DNA from 3 places in the Streptomyces umbrinus genome. Region 3 is predicted to be linked to each of the others. Evidence: riboswitches for the same ligand, from Rfam matches in the RefSeq annotation. Region 3 holds a riboswitch; each other region holds the start of a gene.
The links. Region 3 has a riboswitch for cobalamin ahead of QF035_RS36040 (prenyltransferase/squalene oxidase repeat-containing protein). Riboswitches for the same ligand answer to the same signal wherever they lie in the genome.

Region 1 (5,608 bases), 780 kb from region 3:
CCTGGTCTCGCTGGCCCACGGCACGAACGACGCGCAGAAGACCATGGGCATCATCACGCTCGCCCTGGTCACCGGCGGTGTGATCGCGCCCGGGTCGAACCCTCCCCTGTGGGTCATCGTCTCGGCCGGTATCGCCATCGCGCTCGGCACCTACCTGGGCGGCTGGCGCATCATCCGCACCATGGGCAAGGGCCTCACCGACCTCGCGCCGCCGCAGGGCTTCGCCGCCCAGACCAGCGCCGCGACGGTCATCCTGGCCTCCTCGCACCTCGGCTTCTCGCTCTCCACCACCCAGTCCTGCTCCGGCGCCGTGATGGGTTCGGGCCTCGGCCGCAAGGGCGGCGTCGTCCGCTGGTCGACCGCGACCCGCATGTTCGTCGCCTGGGGCCTCACGCTTCCCGCCGCCGGTCTGGTCGGCGCGGGCGCCGAGTTCCTCACCAAGCAGGGCACCTGGGGCATCGTCCTCACCGGCGCGCTGCTGATCGCGGGCTCGGCGGTCATCTGGACGCTCTCCCGCCGCCAGCCCGTCACCGTCGACAACGTGAACGACGTCAACGGCGAGCCCGCCGGCGTCGTGACCACCGCCATCGCCGCCGTCACCCCGCCGCCGGCGGGCACGGTCGCCGCGGCCGACGAACTCAAGACCACCATCCCGGGCCCGGACGCCACCGAGCCCGCCCGCCCGGCCACGGTGTAAGGAACCCACAGCATGAAGATCGACTGGGCAGCCCTCGGCTCCGTCTTCGGAGTCAGCCTCATCGTCACCGTCGCCCTCGTGGGCCTCTTCACCCTCGGCATCGTCGGCCTCTCCAAGCGCGAGTCCGCCTCCGCCCAGGGCGACACCGCGACCCTCGCGGTCACGGGCGCGTACGCCTGCTTCGCCGCGTGCGCGGCAGCGGTGGTGTACGGGATCTATCTGATCGTCGCCTGACGCGTCCGGCACCTCCCGTCCCGCACGACTCCGCCCCGCCGACCCTCCGGTCGGCGGGGCGGAGTCGTGTCCGTGTGTGGGCCTCAGCACACTCTCCCGTCGCAGGTCAACGGCAAGTTGACGGGTGTTCGTGGGCGTGGTGGACTGCCGGAGCCATGTACGGCGGCAGGAGAGGAAGCCGGTGTGAATCCGGCGCGGTCCCGCCACTGTTACCGGGGAATCGATACCCCGGGAGCCAGGAACTCTCGCCGTCGGTCTCGTCGAACCAGGGCGTGGACACCCTGAGTGAGGACAAATCGCCATGCGCGGCTGCCCAAGTGCCTTTCGAGCGACGGTTGTGCCCGACCTGACGGTCGGCTGAACCGATGCGTGCCGATCGCGTCTTCGCGTACGGCGCCGCCGCCGGCCTTCTCGGTGACCTGCTGCTCGGCGATCCCCGCCGGGGGCATCCGGTCGCCGCGTTCGGGCGGGCCGCGGGTGCCGTGGAGCGGGTGCTGTGGCGGGACCACCGGGGGTGGGGCGCGCTGCACACCGCCGTGTGTGCCGGCGGTGCCACCGGGCTCGCCGCGCTCGCCGGCCGTTCCGTGCGTGGCTCGCGTGCCGCGTCCGTCGCCTTGACCGCCGCCGCCACCTGGTCCGTCGTCGGCGGGACTTCACTCGGGCGGGAGGCCCGGGCCATCGGCGGGGCGCTCGCCGCCGGGGACATCGAGGTGGCCCGGGAACGGCTGCCCCACCTGTGCGGGCGGGATCCGCAGGCACTGGACGCCGACGGGATCGCCAGGGCCGTCGTCGAGTCCGTCGCCGAGAACACCTCCGACGCCGTCGTGGGCGCCCTCGTGTGGGGTGCCGCGGCCGGTGTGCCGGGGCTCGTCGGGTTCCGTGCCGTGAACACGCTCGACGCCATGGTCGGGCACAGGTCCGCCAAGTACCGGCGGTACGGCTGGGCTTCCGCACGGCTCGACGACGTCGCGGGGTGGCCGGGAGCGCGGCTCACCGCCGTCCTCGCGACCGCCGCGGGCAGCGATCCGCGAGGGGCCGTACGCGCCTGGCGTGCCGACGCCGTCAAGCACCCGAGCCCCAACGCCGGGCCCGTCGAGGCCTCGTTCGCTGGGGCGCTCGGCGTGCGGCTGGGCGGGACGCTCTCGTACGCCGGGAGGGTCGAGCACCGGCCCGTACTGAATGGTGGTGGGCGGGCCGTGGAGGTCGGGGACATCGAGCGGGCCGTACGGCTCTCGCGGCGCGTGGGCTGGCTCGCGCTCGGCGTGAGTGTCGCCGGGCGGCTCCTCGTCAACGGCCTTCGCACGAAGGGGCGTACGTCATGAGCGGGGGAACGGGCGGGGGCACAGGCGGCGGGCTGCTCGTCGCCGGTACCACCTCCGACGCGGGCAAGAGCGTCGTGACCGCCGGGATCTGCCGGTGGCTGGTGCGGCGCGGTGTCAAGGTCGCGCCCTTCAAGGCGCAGAACATGTCGCTCAATTCGTTCGTCACCCGCGAGGGCGCCGAGATCGGGCGGGCGCAGGCCATGCAGGCGCAGGCCGCGCGCGTGGAGCCCACCGCGCTCATGAATCCCGTGCTGCTCAAGCCCGGCAGCGACCGCAGCAGCCAGGTCGTCCTCATGGGCAAGCCCGTCGGGGAGATGAGCGCCCGCGGCTATCACGGCGGGCGGCAGGAACAGCTCCTCGGGACCGTCCTGGAGTGCCTCGCCGAGTTGCGGGGCACGTATGACGCGGTGATCTGTGAGGGGGCGGGCAGCCCCGCCGAGATCAATCTGCGGCGGACGGACATCGTGAACATGGGCATCGCGCGCAACGCGCGGCTGCCCGTGCTCGTCGTCGGCGACATCGACCGCGGGGGTGTCTTCGCCTCCTTCTTCGGGACCGTGGCGCTGCTCTCGCCCGAGGACCAGGCGTTCGTCGCCGGGTTCCTCGTCAACAAGTTCCGCGGGGACGTGTCCCTGCTGGAGCCCGGCCTCGACATGCTCGAGAACCTCACCGGACGTCGTACGTACGGGGTCCTGCCCTTCCAGCACGGTCTCGGCATCGACGAGGAGGACGGGATGGCGGTCTCGCTGAGGGGCTCGGTCCGGGAGTCGGCGGTCTCCTCCCCCGTCGGCGAGGGCATCCTGCGGGTGGCCGTCTGCGCGATACCGCTGATGTCCAACTTCACGGACGTGGACGCGCTGGCCGCCGAACCGGGTGTCGTCGTGCGGTTCGTGGACCGGGCGGAGGAGCTCGTCGACGCGGACCTGGTCGTCGTGCCCGGCACCCGGGGCACGGTCAGGGCCCTGGAGTGGCTGCGGGAGCGCGGCCTCGCGGACGCCCTCGCCAGAAGGGCCGCGGAGGGGCGTCCCGTGCTCGGTATCTGCGGCGGCTTCCAGATCCTCGGCGAGCACATCGAGGACGAGGTCGAGTCGCGCGCCGGCCAGGTGGACGGGCTCGGACTCCTTCCCGTGCGGGTGCGGTTCGCGCGGGAGAAGACCCTGACCCGGCCCGTCGGCGAGGCGCTCGGCGAACCCGTCGAGGGGTACGAGATCCACCACGGGGTCGCCCGGATCACGGGCGGGGAACCCTTCCTGGACGGCTGCCGGGTCGGCGAGGTCTGGGGCACCCACTGGCACGGCTCGCTGGAGTCGGACGGCTTCCGCCGGGCCTTCCTTCGCGAGGTGGCGGCCGCCGCGGGGCGCCGCTTCGTACCGGCCGCCGACACGTCGTTCGGGTCGCTGCGCGAGGAGCAGCTGGACCGGCTCGGCGATCTGATCGAGGAACACGCGGACACGGACGCGCTGTGGCGGCTCATCGAGTCCGGCGCGCCGACAGGACTGCCCTTCATTCCACCGGGAGCACCCGCATGAGCACAGTGTTGTTGTTGTCGACCGCCGACACGGATCTGCTGGCGGCGCGTGCCGCCGGCGCCGCGTACCGGATCGGCAATCCCACCCGCGTGGATGTCGCGGAGGAGCTTCCCGCGCTGGTCCGGGGCGCGGACGTCGCCGTCGTACGGCTGCTCGGCGGCAAGCGTGCCTGGGAGGACGGGCTCGCCGCTCTGAAGGCGTCCGGCATCCCGACCGTGCTGCTCGGCGGGGAGTCCGTCCCCGACGCGGAGCTGATGGCCGAGTCGTCCGTGCCCGCCGGGGTCGTCGCGGAGGCGCTGCGCTATCTGGTCGAGGGCGGCCCGGAGAACCTGACCGAGCTGGCCCGCTTCCTGTCCGACACCGTGCTGCTGACGGGCGAGGGCTTCGAAGAACCGCGGAAGATGCCCGAGTTCGGGGTCCACGGCGAGCGCGCGTACGTCGAGGGCCGTCCGACCGTGGGCGTGCTCTTCTACCGGGCCCACCAACTGAGCGGCAACACCGCCTTCGTGGACACCCTGTGCGACGCGATCGAGGCCCGGGGCGCCAACGCCCTTGCCGTGTACTGCGGTTCGCTGCGCGACGCCGACGCGGGCCTGTACGAGATCCTCGGCAAGGCAGACGCGCTGGTCGCGACGGTCCTCGCCGCCGGTGGCACGCACGCCTCGCAGGCGTCCGCGGGCGGTGACGAGGAGGCCTGGGACATCGGCGCGCTCGCCGACCTCAACGTCCCTGTCCTGCAAGGGCTCTGCCTGACCTCGTCGCGGGCGGCCTGGGCGGGGTCCGACGCCGCCCTCTCCCCCATGGACGCGGCGATGCAGGTCGCGATCCCGGAGTTCGACGGGCGCCTCATCACGGTCCCGTTCTCGTTCAAGGAGCAGGGTCCCGACGACGTTCCGGTGTACGTCGCCGACCCCGAGCGGGCCGCCCGCGTCGCCGGAATCGCCGTGCGCCACGCCCGGTTGAAGCACAAGCCGAACGCGGAGAAGAAGCTCGCGCTCGTCTTCACCGCCTATCCGACCAAGCACTCCCGGGTCGGCAACGCGGTCGGCCTCGACACCCCCGCCTCGGCGGTACGGGTCCTCGACGCGCTGCGGGACGCCGGGTACGCCCTGACCGAATACCCGGACAACGGCGACGAGTTGATCCACCGGCTCATCGCGGCCGGCGGCCACGACGTCGAGTGGCTCACCGAGGAGCAGCTCGCCTCGGCCCCGGCACGCGTGCCGCTCGCCGACTACCGGGCCTGGTTCGACAAGCTCGACCCGGATCTGCGCAACGGGATGCTGGAGGCGTGGGGCGAGCCGCCGGGCAACCTGTACGTGGACGGCGACGACATCGTGCTCGCGTCCCTCCAGTTCGGGAACGTCGTCGTGATGATCCAGCCGCCGCGCGGTTTCGGCGAGAACCCGATCGCGATCTACCACGACCCGGACATGCCGCCGTCGCACCACTACATGGCGGCGTACCGCTGGCTGGACAACAGCTTCGGCGCCGACGCCGTCGTGCACATGGGCAAGCACGGCACGATGGAATGGCTGCCGGGCAAGGGACTCGGGCTGAGCGGAGGCTGCGCGCCGGACGCCGTCCTCGGTGAACTCCCCCTCGTCTACCCCTTCATCGTCAACGATCCCGGCGAGGGCACCCAGGCCAAGCGCCGCGGCCACGCCACGGTCGTCGACCACCTCGTACCGCCGATGGCGCGCGCGGACACGTACGGCGATCTGGCGAAGCTGGAGCAACTCCTCGACGAGTACGCGCTCGTGTCCGACCTGGACCCGACGAAGGCCCCGGCGGTGCGGGCCCAGATCTGGACGCTGGTCAAGGCG
Region 2 (5,608 bases), 2.8 Mb from region 3:
GCCGAAGGTGAAGATAACGGCCGAGCGGTAGCCGCGCTCCAGTTCGCCGTGGAGTACGGCGCCCGCGGAGCCCTCCTTGAGGACACCGGCGACGGCGACGACCTCCATGAGCCAGGCGTAGGCGTCCCGGCGGGCCTCGGAGCCGTACACCTTGACGGCGGAGGCGTCCTGCGGGGTGAGCGTGCCCTCCTGGACGGCGTTCACCATCTGCCAGTTGAGGAGTTTCATCGCGTCGAGCTTCGTGTGGGTCTGGGCGAGGCGGCGGCGCACCCAGGGGAGGTCGACGACGCGGCGGCCGTCGGCGAGCTTGGTCTCCATGGCCCAGCGCTGTACGTCGTGCAGCGCGCGGATGGCCATCGTGCCGTGTGCGGCGAGGGTGACCCGCTCGTGATTGAGCTGGTTGGTGATCAGCCGCCAGCCCTTGTTCTCCTGGCCGACCCGGCGGGACGCGGGGACGCGGATGTTCTCGTAGTAGCTCGCGGTGGTGTCGTGCGAGGCGAGCGTGTTGATGATCGTGCAGGAGTAGCCGGGGTCGGAGGTCGGCACGAGGAGCATGGTGATGCCCTTGTGCGGCGGGGCGTCCGGGTCGGTGCGGACGGCGAGCCAGACCCAGTCGGCGGTGTCGCCGTTGGTCGTCCAGATCTTCTGGCCGTTGACCGTGTAGTGGCCGGTGTCCTCCTCGCCCTCCCTGACCGCCTTGGTCTTCAGGGCGGCCAGGTCCGTGCCCGCGTCGGGTTCGCTGTAGCCGATCGCGAAGTCGAGCTCGCCGGAGAGGATCTTCGGCAGGAAGTACCCCTTCTGCTCGTCGGTACCGAACTGCATGATCGTCGGCCCGACCGTGTTGAGCGCCATCAGCGGCAGCGGTACACCGGCCTGGGCGGCCTCGTCGAAGAAGATGAACTGTTCCATCGGGGACAGACCGCGCCCGCCGTACTCCTTCGGCCAGCCCACGCCGAGCCAGCCGTCGGAACCGAGCCGGCGGATGGTCTCGCGGTAGAAGCGCTTCTGCGCCGCCGGGTCGCCGTAGCGGGCGTACACGTCGTCGGGGACCAACTCGGCGAAGTAGGCGCGCAGTTCGGTGCGCAACCGCTGCTGCTCCGGCGTGTATTCGAGATGCACGGCGCCTCCTGGCTCCCACTGGCCCGCTCGTTCGGCCACCCGGACCTGACGGCGCACACCGTAGAACGTGTTCCAGAAATTGGGAATGCCGGTGACGTACGCACCTGACGGACGGACTCATGCGCACTCATACGAAGGGGCCCCGGGAATGTGCTCCAGGGGCCCTTCGGTGTGTGAGCGCTCAGCGTCTGAACGGGTCAGTGCGCGACGGGAGTTGCCCGTCCTTCGGCCGCCTTGTCGTCCTCGGCCCGGGCCGGCTTGGGAGCCAGCACGCGCTCCGCGAGCAGCCCGAAGACCAGGCCGTACGCGGTCCACAGGGTCACCTGGATGGCCAGGGTCGCCAGTCGGTACTGCCACAGCAGGGTCGCCGGGAAGCCTTCCGGCGCCTCGTTGAAGGACGGCAGGAACGCGTACGCCAGGCCGACGGCCAGGACGAAGAACCCGCCTGCGGCGAGCGTGGCGTTCCAGTTGCCCAGGCGCGGTGCGAGGCGTTTGCCGAGGATCACCGCGGCGACGGCCAGCAGCACGCTGAGCACGATCATCAGGAGGAACAGCGCGGTGCGCTGGTTGAGGGTGTCGGGGTCGCCGACGGCGGGCGGGTTCGCCGGGTACTTGAGGAACGGCACCAGGTAGACCGCGACCAGACCGGCGCCCGCCAGCAGCAGCGCGCTCGCGCGCGGCCCGAAGCGGCCGATTCTGCCGAGCGCGAAGCAGTACGCGAGAGCGGCGATGCCGCCGAACGCGACCCCGTAGACGAGGACGCCGGTGGACAGACCGCCGGTGGACTGCATGGCACGGGTCACGAGTTCCTCGCCGCCGTGTTCGTGGGCGTGGGCCTCCTCGAACGCGATGGCCTCGTCCACGCGGGGTTCCCCCAGGAAGTAGGCGACGACCAGGGCGAGCACGCCCGCGGCAAGACCCGCGAGCATGCCGCGCACCAGGAGATTTCTGACGGTGACGGAGTTCATTGGGTTGTCCTGTCGGTTCTTTGTCGCCGTCAGTGGCAGGGGAAGCCGAGCAGGTGGCGGGCGTCGTGCACCCACTCGTGCACGCCTTCGCCGGAGACCAGGGAGGTGGCGCCCTGTTCGGCGCCGACGAAGTAGAGCAGCACCAGCATCAGGATGCCGAGGAAGACCGCCCAGGGGGCGATCGCGCCGATCGGCAGCTTTGCGGGTACGTCGGGGGTGGTTACGGTCGGCTGAGCGACGGCGGACTGCGCCATGGCAGGACCTCCTGGGGGAACTCGCGTCCCATCTCGGTGGTGCACAGGACGACGGCCACGGGTCTGACTTGCTCGACCTCCGCCTCCCCTGGCGGGGGGCGGTTGTGCGGGGCTTACAGTGGCGCGACCGTGCCGGATTCTCACCGGCTTCCGTCGTACCGTCGTCAATATCGACGAGAAGGTACCGCGAAGCAGAGGCGCGGCCAAGGGCGCACGGAATGCCGGGGGCGCGCCGGTGCCCTGGTCACGCCCCCAATTCCCGGTACGGACAGGGGTGTTGAGCACGTGTGGAACGCGAGGGCGGGCCGATGACCAGCCGAGTGATGTTGATCTCACCAGCGATGAGCGCGGCGTTGCGGGAGGCACGTTTCGACGACGGATGCCCCCTGGACCCGGCCGGGCTGCGGCTCGCCGAGGCCGCCGCGGGCTCGCTGCCGGCCGCCGACCAGGTCCTGGTCTCGCCCACCGTTCGCTGCCGGGAGACGGCGGCGGCCCTCGGGCTCGACACCCTCGCCGTCACCGAGCCGCCGGAGCTGTCCGGCCTGGACGTGGGCCGCTGGCGCGGGGCCACGCTCGCCGAGGTGAGCGCCGACGAGCCGGAGGCCGTGGGGCGCTGGCTGACGGACCCGTCGTCCGCCCCGCACGGCGGCGAGTCGGTGGCCGGGATGTGCGAGCGCGTCGCGAAGTGGCTGGAGACGGCGGCGGATCCGAGTTCCGGGGCTTCAAGATCTGGCTCAGCCGAGGGTTCAGGAGCAGGCTCCGTGCGGATCATCGCCGTCGTCGAGCCGGAGATCGTACGCGCCGGGGTGGTGCGGACGCTCGGGGCCCCGGACTCGGCGTTCTGGCGTGTCGACGTGCCGCCGTTGGTCGTGACGGAGTTCAGCGGGCGGGCCGGGCGCTGGAATGTACGAGTCGGGAGAGCCCTCGGAGAGTGAGGCCCCGACGGGCGCCCGCCTGAACAGCTCTCCGGGACCCGGCACCTCGGAGCGGGTGGCGTTCCACGGAGCCTCACCTCAGCAGGGCGAGGAACTCCGTGCAGGCGCGTGCGCAGTCGCGGCAGGCCTCGGCGCCCTTCTCGGCACCGCGGCTCCGGTCGAAGACATCGGCGGTCTCCAGGCAGACGGCACGACACCACTCCACCTGGGCGCGCATCCCGGCCTCGGCCTGCGTGGTCTGCTCAGCCAGGGCGCGGCAGGTCGCGTCGCAGACCTCCGCGCAGAGGATGCCCTTGCGCCTCAACTCCTGCTGGTCGTCGGGGCCGTCGAGTTCGGCGAGGCTCGCGCGCAGGGCGCAGATCCGTGCGCACTCGGTACAGGCCTGCGCACAGGCGAACCGGTCCTCGAGGAAACGAACGAGTTCCTGTTGCTCTGTTAGTGACACGCCGTTCGGGTAGCCGGGCATCGCCAGGCCAAACCCGCCTGCGCACCGGACCGCGGAGCCAGAAGTGGCTGAGCGTGTCGAAGTTATTGACGTGGTCACGGCCGCACTCTACGTTCTGACCGGTTTACCGAACTGCGTTCGGTATATCGATCCGTCGTGGCGGGTGCGCACACCCCGGCAACCAACCCGGTGTGTGCGACCACTCACCCGCGACAACCTTCGGATCGGCAGACAAGGAGGCCTCGTGCGCATCGCGGGCAGGCTCACCGGGACAGTGTTGAGTGCCGTGTTGGCGACGATGGTGCTACCGACCCCGGCAGCCGCGGCGTCGACCGTCGTCGTGGCCGTCAACGGGAACGACTCGGCCGCCGGAACTCTCGACCAACCGCTGCGGACCGTCCAGAAAGCCGTCGACAGGGCGAAGGCGGGCGACACCATCCTTGTACGGGGCGGTACTTACGCCCTGACCGACAACATCACGATCACCACCTCGGGCACGGCGACGCAACCGATCTCCCTCGGCTCCTACCAGGGCGAGCGCGTCGTCATCGACGGCGAACAGCTCCCGGCCAGCCACACACCGGTCGGCGGCAGCATCCCTCGTGCCGAGCGCGGGGCCGTCCACCAGGAGGCCTCCTACTGGAGGGTCTCCGGTCTGGAGATCGTCAACGGGCCGTACGGCTTCTACTGCGACGGCTGCAACAACAACGTGTTCTCCCGCCTCTCCACCCACGACAACTACGAATCCGGCTTCCAGCTCCAGGGCGCCTCCGCGGGCAACCAGATCCTGAACCTGGACAGTTACGGCAACCGCGACCCGCGCAAGAACGGCGAGAGCGCGGACGGGCTGGCCATCAAGGAGGGCAGCGGGAGCGGAAACGTCGTGCGGGGCGCGCGGCTGTGGAACAACGTCGACGACGGTTACGACGCCTGGAAGTTCGCCTCGCCGATCGTCGTCGAGAACACGATCGCGTACGGCAACGGCTTCAACCGGTGGAGCTTCCCGGACTTCGCGGGCGACGGCAACGGCTTCAAGCTGGGCGGCGGGAGCCCGGCACCGGCGGTGGCCCACACCCTGCGCAACTCGCTCGCGTACCGGAACGCGGCGCACGGAGTCACCGACAACGGCAATCCGGGCGCGCTCGCCCTCAGCCGCACCACCACGTTCCGCAACACGGGCACGGGCTTCGACGCCGACGGCTCGGGCGGAAAGGCGGTCCTCACGGCCAACCTGTCCGTCGCGGACGCGCGGCCCGCGGCACTCGGCTCCGGCACCACGTCCACGGGCAACTCATGGGATCTGGGCGGGACTTGGAACGACTCGTCGGTCGTGAGCACGAACACGGGCGCCATCACAGGACCGCGTTCGACCGACGGCTCCCTGCCGCCTGCCCGGGACCTGCTCGTCCCGAAGAACGGCGCGGCCGTCGGAGCCCGCTTCTGAACCACCCCGTGGGCCCCGGGACGGACGACCCCGGGGCCCACGGGACTGGCACAACCAGCAGCACCAGAGCAGTCCCAGCGAGGAGAGCCGCACATGATCACGCCAGAAAACCCCTACAGACCCGTCACCTCCGCCGACGCGACCGGCGCTTCGGGCCCCTTCGCGCCCTCCCGCCGGAGCCTGTTGCGGGCGATGGCCGCGCTGCCGGTCTCGGCGCTCGTCGTGGGCGGACTACCCGGCCTGCTCGGCACGGCCTCCGCAGCGGCGCCGCCCCGCGGATCGGCCACCCGCTACACCATCGTGCCGTTCCTCAACAGCAACGACGGCACGGTGAACGTCTACCAGTCGGACGACGCGACGGACTTCCGGCTCCTCAAGGCGTCCGCGTACACGCCGCCCGCGGGCCGCATCCGCGACGCCAGCGTCTTCAAGCACACCGACGG
Region 3 (5,608 bases):
CCGCGACCACCCCGACCGGCTCGCGCCGCACGAGGATCTTCCCGAGCACTCCGTCGCGCGTCTCCTCGTACGTGAAGTCCCGCGCGACCGTGATCGCCGCGTCCCACACCATCATCGCGCCGAGGGCCTGCGCGAGGACGCTCCAGGAGTACGGGGAGCCGTTCTCGGAGGAGATGACACGGGCGATCTCCTCATGCCGTACGGCGATCCCGTCCTTGATCCGGTTGACGACCTCGATGCGCTCGTCGAGGGACATCCGCGGCCAGGGACCCTCGTCGAACGCGGTCCGCGCGACCGCGACGGCCCGGTCGACGTCCGCCCGCGAGGCGTGCGGCACCCGGCCGATGACCTCCTCGGTGTGCGGGGAGACCACCTCGATCACGTCCTGGCCCAGGGGAGCGGCCAGCTCCCCGCCGATGAACAGCTGTCCGTGTTCCACGAGCTCGGTCATGGCCGACTGCCTCTCCGCGGGACGTTTTCTGACGGTTCATCAGAAACAACAACACTGGAACTGATACCAGTTCCGGTTGGAGGAGTCCACGGACCTCACACCACTTCACCACTCCCGTGATCCATCGCCCCGACCCGGTGAGTGACTTGGGCTCCCATTGGAACTGGTTCTAGTTATAGTGGCCGGGAGTCGGCGACAGGGGAACCCATGGCACAGGTGACCGATCACGGCGGCGGCGTACGGTCCGTCGAGGTTCCCATCCCGGACAATCCACTCGGAACGACGCTCGTGTATGTCGTGGACACCGACCGCGGGCCGGTGCTGATCGACACGGGCTGGGACGACCCGGCGTCCTGGGACGCGCTCGCCGAGGGACTGACAGCCTGCGGAACTTCGGCCGCGGAGATCCACGGAGTGGTGATCACCCATCACCACCCGGACCACCACGGCCTGTCGGGCAAGGTGCGGGAGGCGTCCGGCGCCTGGATCGCGATGCACGCCGCCGACATCTCGATCGTACGGCGGACGCGCGGGACGAAGCCCGGGCGCTGGTTCACGTACATGGCGGACAAGCTGACCGCCTCGGGCGCGCCCGAGGAGCACGTGGCGCCGATGCGCACCGCCCGCTCCCGGATGTTCCCCGGCGCCTCCCCCGCGCTCCCCGACCGCGAGATCGTCCCCGGCGAGCTCCTCGACCTCGCCGGCCGCCGACTCCGCGCGATCTGGACCCCGGGCCACACCCCCGGCCATGTCTGCCTCCATCTGGAGGAGGCCCATCCGGCCCAACTCCCGGGCCACGGACGCCTGTTCTCGGGGGACCATCTCCTGCCGAGAATCACTCCGCACATCGGCCTGTACGAGGATCCGGACGACGAGACCGTCGCCGACCCGCTCGGCGACTACCTCGACTCCCTGGAACGGATCGGCCGCCTCGAACCGGCCGAGGTCCTCCCGGCCCACCTGCACGCGTTCACCGACGCCCCGTCCCGCGTAAGGGAGTTGCTGGACCACCACGAGTCCCGCCTCACGGACCTCCGCTCACTCCTCTCCACCCCGCTCACCTCCTGGCAGCTCGCCGTCCGCATGGAGTGGAACCGCCCGTGGGACGACATCCCCTACGGATCGAGGAACATCGCCGTCTCGGAGGCGGAGGCCCACCTGCGCCGACTGGTGAAACTGGGCCACGCGGAGGCGGTACCGGGGAGTGATCCGGTGACGTACGTGGCCGTTTGAACCTGCCTCCCGGACGCCAGGGCATGTCCGGCGGCTCAAGGCGGTCAGTCCCGGCGCGGAGCTAGTCCAGCAGCCTGCGGATCAACTCCCCGGCCTCGCCGAGGAGTTCGACCTCGTGGGGGCTCATCGTCGGGTTGGCGGCCCGCTGGCCCGTCGCCCAGCCGAGACCACCGTCCGGGCCCGTCAGGAGCGCCGGGTCGGGGCAGCCGGCCAGCAGGGCGGAGAGCATCTCCTCGGCCAGGGGCGCCCGGGGATCGTCGTCGACGGCCACCTGGGCCACGATCACGGCGGACATGCTCCAGTCGCGGCCGGGCGGCCCCTCGTCGGTGTTGGCCCAGTCGATCACCATGGGGCCGGCCGGGGCGAGGAGAACGTTCTCGGGGTGCAGGTCCAGGTGCAGGACGCGTACGGCGGGGTCGGTGGAGCGGCGGGCCGGGATCACGTGCAGGTCGCGCAGGAGCCGGGCGAGCACCGATCCGGCCTCCCCCGCGGTGAGTTCACCGGCGGCCACCGCCTCGACCACGGTCGGCCCGTACAGCCGCTCCATCACGAGGTCGGTGCGCGCGTCCGCCGCCCGCACGCGCGGCACGGGATAGCCGTGACCCCGTACGTACTCCATGACGGCCGCCTCGGCCTGCGCGTCCCCGTAGCCGTCCCGGTACCGGCGCAGCACCCACGCCCCGCCCCCGGGACCACCGTGATCGCCGAGGCCGTCGTGATCACCGCCATCGCCGAGCGCGTAGACATCCGCCGTGCGCCCCGAGCCGAGCAGGCGGCCGGCCCCCGCAGGTATCCCCATGGGCAGAAGTTACCCGGAGCCGCCCGGCCTCACAGGCGCCCCCACAGGCGGCCCTCAGGGTCTTGCTACGGGCCGGTACAGTGAGCGGGTCGTCATCACAGTCGTACGGGGGGAAGCCGGTGCAAATCCGGCGCTGACCCGCAACCGTGTGCCGCCCGGTCGATCGGCCCACCAGTCGATCAGTCGATCAGGGGCGGCGAGCCGGATTGCCCCGTACGGACGTGACCGGCTCGCGTCACCGGAACCGCCGGTGACCGGCACCGTCGAGGCATACGGAGCCGAGCCGCCTTGGATTCCAGGCTGCCCGGCTCCCTGACCGGGAGAGGCACCCGCCGATCATGTTTGTCCGCCGCAGCGCAGCGGTACTGGCCGCCACCGCCGTGATCGGTACGGCGTTCGCGCCGGCCGCCCTCGCCGACGAGTCGCCCGGCGCGACCCCGTCCCAGGCGTTCCCCTCCGCCCTGTACGGCAGCACCGACCCCACCTACGACGGTGTCTGGCGGCAGTCGCTCGCACTGCTCGCCCAGGACAGCGTGGGGGTCGAGCCCGCGAAGAAGTCCGTCGACTGGCTCGTCGGCCAGCAGTGCGAGAGCGGGGCCTTCGCGGCGTACCGCCCCGACCCGAGCGCGAAGTGCGACGCCAAGACCAAGGTCGACACGAACAGCACGGCCGCCGCGTTGCAGGCCCTGGAAGCCCTCGACGCGAGCGACGCCGTGACGGGCGCGGCCGTGAAGTGGCTGAAGTCCGTGCAGAACAAGGACGGCGGCTGGGGCTACTTCCCCGGCACGCCCAGCGACACCAACTCCACGTCCGTCGTGATCGGGGCCCTGGACGCCGGGGACACCGACCCGAAGGACGTGCCCTCGAAGGACGACCGGACGCCGTACGACGCCCTGCTCGGCCTCTCCGTCCCCTGCGACGAGACCGGCGGCGGCGCCTTCGCCTTCCAGCCGGACAAGAAGGGCAAGCTCGCGGCGAACGCGGACGCCACGGCGGCGGGGGTGCTCGGCGCGCTCGGCGAGGGCCTGGACGCCGATCCCGAAGAGGACGGCCCCGACAAGGCGTCCCCGAAGGCGTCCCAGTGCGCGGGCGGCGACTCCTTCACGATCGAGGACGCGGCGGCCAACGGCGCCCTGTACCTCGCGGGCGCGGTCGCCAAGAACGGCTACCTGAAGTCGTCCCTCCCCGGTGCCGAGGACCAGCCCGACTACGGCAACACCGCCGACACGGTCGTCGCGCTCGCCGCCGCCGGCCGCACGGCCGACACCGGGAAGCCGCTGGCCTGGCTGGAGAAGAACTCCGGCACCTGGGCGGCGAAGAGCGGCCCGGCGGCGTACGCGCAGCTGATCTTCGCGGCGAACGCCACCGGTACGGACCCGCGCGCCTTCGGCGGCGCCGACCTCGTGAAGCAGCTCGGCGCGACCGGCCCCGCGGCGACGTCCTCCGACGCTTCCACGGCCCCGGCGGACGAAAAGAACGACAAGGACGAACAGGACAACGCCTCGGACGAGGACGACGGCGGGGTCAGCCTCTGGTGGATCATCGGGGTCGGCCTGGTCGGCGGCATCGGCATCGGCTTCCTCCTCAGCGGCCGTAACAAGAAGCAGCAGCCGTGACCTGCCGCCGCCTGGTTCTGCCGGTCCTGTGTCTCCTGCTCGCCGTCCTCGGCACGGCGGGGCAGGCCCAGGCGGTCGGCTACCGCTACTGGTCCTTCTGGGACCGGAATTCCACCGCCGATACGGCCGATACGGCCGATACGTGGGTGTACGCGACCCAGGGACCGTCGACCGCGCGGCCCTCGGACGGTGACGTCCAGGGGTTCCGTTTCTCGGTGAGCGAGGACTCGAAGGACTCGGCGAAGCCGCGCGGCGCCGCCGACTTCGCGACGATCTGCGCGAAGACGCCCGCACGGGAGGGGTCCAAGCGGGTCGGCCTCGTCCTCGACTTCGGCACGGCCGCGGACGCCCCGTCCGGCTCGACCCCGCCCCGCCCCCGCACGGCCTGCGCCCGCGTCGACGACGACGCCACGACCGCAGACGCCCTCGCCGCCGTCGCCAAGCCCCTCCGCTACGACACCAACGCTCTGCTCTGCGCCATCGCGGGCTACCCGACCACGGGTTGCGGAGAGCCGGTCGCGGGCAACCGCCCGAAGACTTCGGCGTCGCCGGGCGCGGAGGCGGAAAGCAAGCGCGGCAACGGGAACGGCGGCCCCTCGGTGGGCCTGCTGGCCGGAATCGCCGCGGTGGCGGCCCTGGGCGCGGCGGTCGTGTGGCAGGCCCGTCGGCGCCGGGGCTGACGGGCCCTGCGATGACCGCGAGCGACGACGAGTACTGGGGACGAGACACCGGAGACACTTCCGGGCCTACGCCCACCCCCTCCCCAGCTACCGCTGCTACCTCTGTGGGCAGGCGTTCCGCAGGGCGATGGGGGTCCCCCCGTTCGAGCGAAGCCGAGAATGGGGGAGGGTGGGCACAGCCCACGACACCGGGCGCCCTATCCAAAAAAGTCCAACGCAGACTCACCGCGCCGCAGGCAACCAGAACCAACGCAATCCACCCAGGCGCCTGGTGGCTCTGGGCCCTGGGCCTGGGAACAGCCGCATCCCGCACCACAAACCCCCTCCTCCTGGCCCTACTGATCGGCGTAGCCGGCTACGTAGTGGCGGCCCGCCGAACAGAGGCCCCCTGGGCCCACTCCTACGGCGCCTTCGTGAAACTCGCCCTGGCCGTCCTGCTCATCCGCCTGGCGTTCGCAGTAATCCTCGGCTCCCCCATCCCCGGCACCCACACCCTCCTCACCCTCCCCGAACTCCCCCTCCCGGACTGGGCGGAGGGCATCCGCATCGGAGGCAGAGTCACCGCGGAAGGCCTGACCTTCGCCCTCTACGACGGCCTGAAACTCGCCACCCTCCTCATCTGCGTAGGCGCGGCGAACGCCCTCGCGAACCCGGCCCGCCTCCTCAAATCCCTCCCAGGAGCCTTGTACGAAGCGGGAGTTGCCGTAGTCGTGGCCCTCACCTTCGCCCCGAACCTGATCGCGGACGTCCAGCGCCTGCGCGCCGCCCGCCGCCTCCGAGGCCGCCCGGACAAGGGCCTGCGCGGCCTGCTCCAGGTCGGACTCCCGGT

Region 1: linked by a shared signal. The riboswitch ahead of QF035_RS39470 (cobalamin biosynthesis protein) and the one ahead of QF035_RS36040 (prenyltransferase/squalene oxidase repeat-containing protein) in region 3 are both predicted to bind cobalamin.
Region 2: linked by a shared signal. The riboswitch ahead of QF035_RS48635 (CbtB domain-containing protein) and the one ahead of QF035_RS36040 (prenyltransferase/squalene oxidase repeat-containing protein) in region 3 are both predicted to bind cobalamin.

What each region holds. Positions count from the first base shown of each region.
Region 1 covers NZ_JAUSZI010000002.1:8,934,653-8,940,260, reverse strand. The annotation lists gene QF035_RS39480 (inorganic phosphate transporter) at 1-697, shown strand, start outside; gene QF035_RS39475 (hypothetical protein) at 710-931, shown strand; cobalamin riboswitch at 1,055-1,198, shown strand; gene QF035_RS39470 (cobalamin biosynthesis protein) at 1,297-2,253, shown strand; gene QF035_RS39465 (cobyric acid synthase) at 2,250-3,782, shown strand; gene cobN (cobaltochelatase subunit CobN) at 3,779-5,608, shown strand, end outside.
Region 2 covers NZ_JAUSZI010000002.1:10,954,445-10,960,052, reverse strand. The annotation lists gene QF035_RS48645 (acyl-CoA dehydrogenase family protein) at 1-1,119, opposite strand, end outside; gene QF035_RS48640 (CbtA family protein) at 1,317-2,087, opposite strand; gene QF035_RS48635 (CbtB domain-containing protein) at 2,117-2,341, opposite strand; cobalamin riboswitch at 2,379-2,538, opposite strand; gene QF035_RS48630 (histidine phosphatase family protein) at 2,650-3,276, shown strand; gene QF035_RS48625 (ferredoxin) at 3,350-3,742, opposite strand; gene QF035_RS48620 (right-handed parallel beta-helix repeat-containing protein) at 4,020-5,165, shown strand; gene QF035_RS48615 (glycoside hydrolase family 43 protein) at 5,358-5,608, shown strand, end outside.
Region 3 covers NZ_JAUSZI010000002.1:8,157,552-8,163,159, reverse strand. The annotation lists gene QF035_RS36055 (aldehyde dehydrogenase) at 1-451, opposite strand, end outside; gene QF035_RS36050 (MBL fold metallo-hydrolase) at 659-1,684, shown strand; gene QF035_RS36045 (phosphotransferase) at 1,746-2,483, opposite strand; cobalamin riboswitch at 2,549-2,731, shown strand; gene QF035_RS36040 (prenyltransferase/squalene oxidase repeat-containing protein) at 2,822-4,099, shown strand; gene QF035_RS36035 (SCO2322 family protein) at 4,096-4,779, shown strand; gene QF035_RS36030 (energy-coupling factor transporter transmembrane component T) at 4,752-5,608, shown strand, end outside.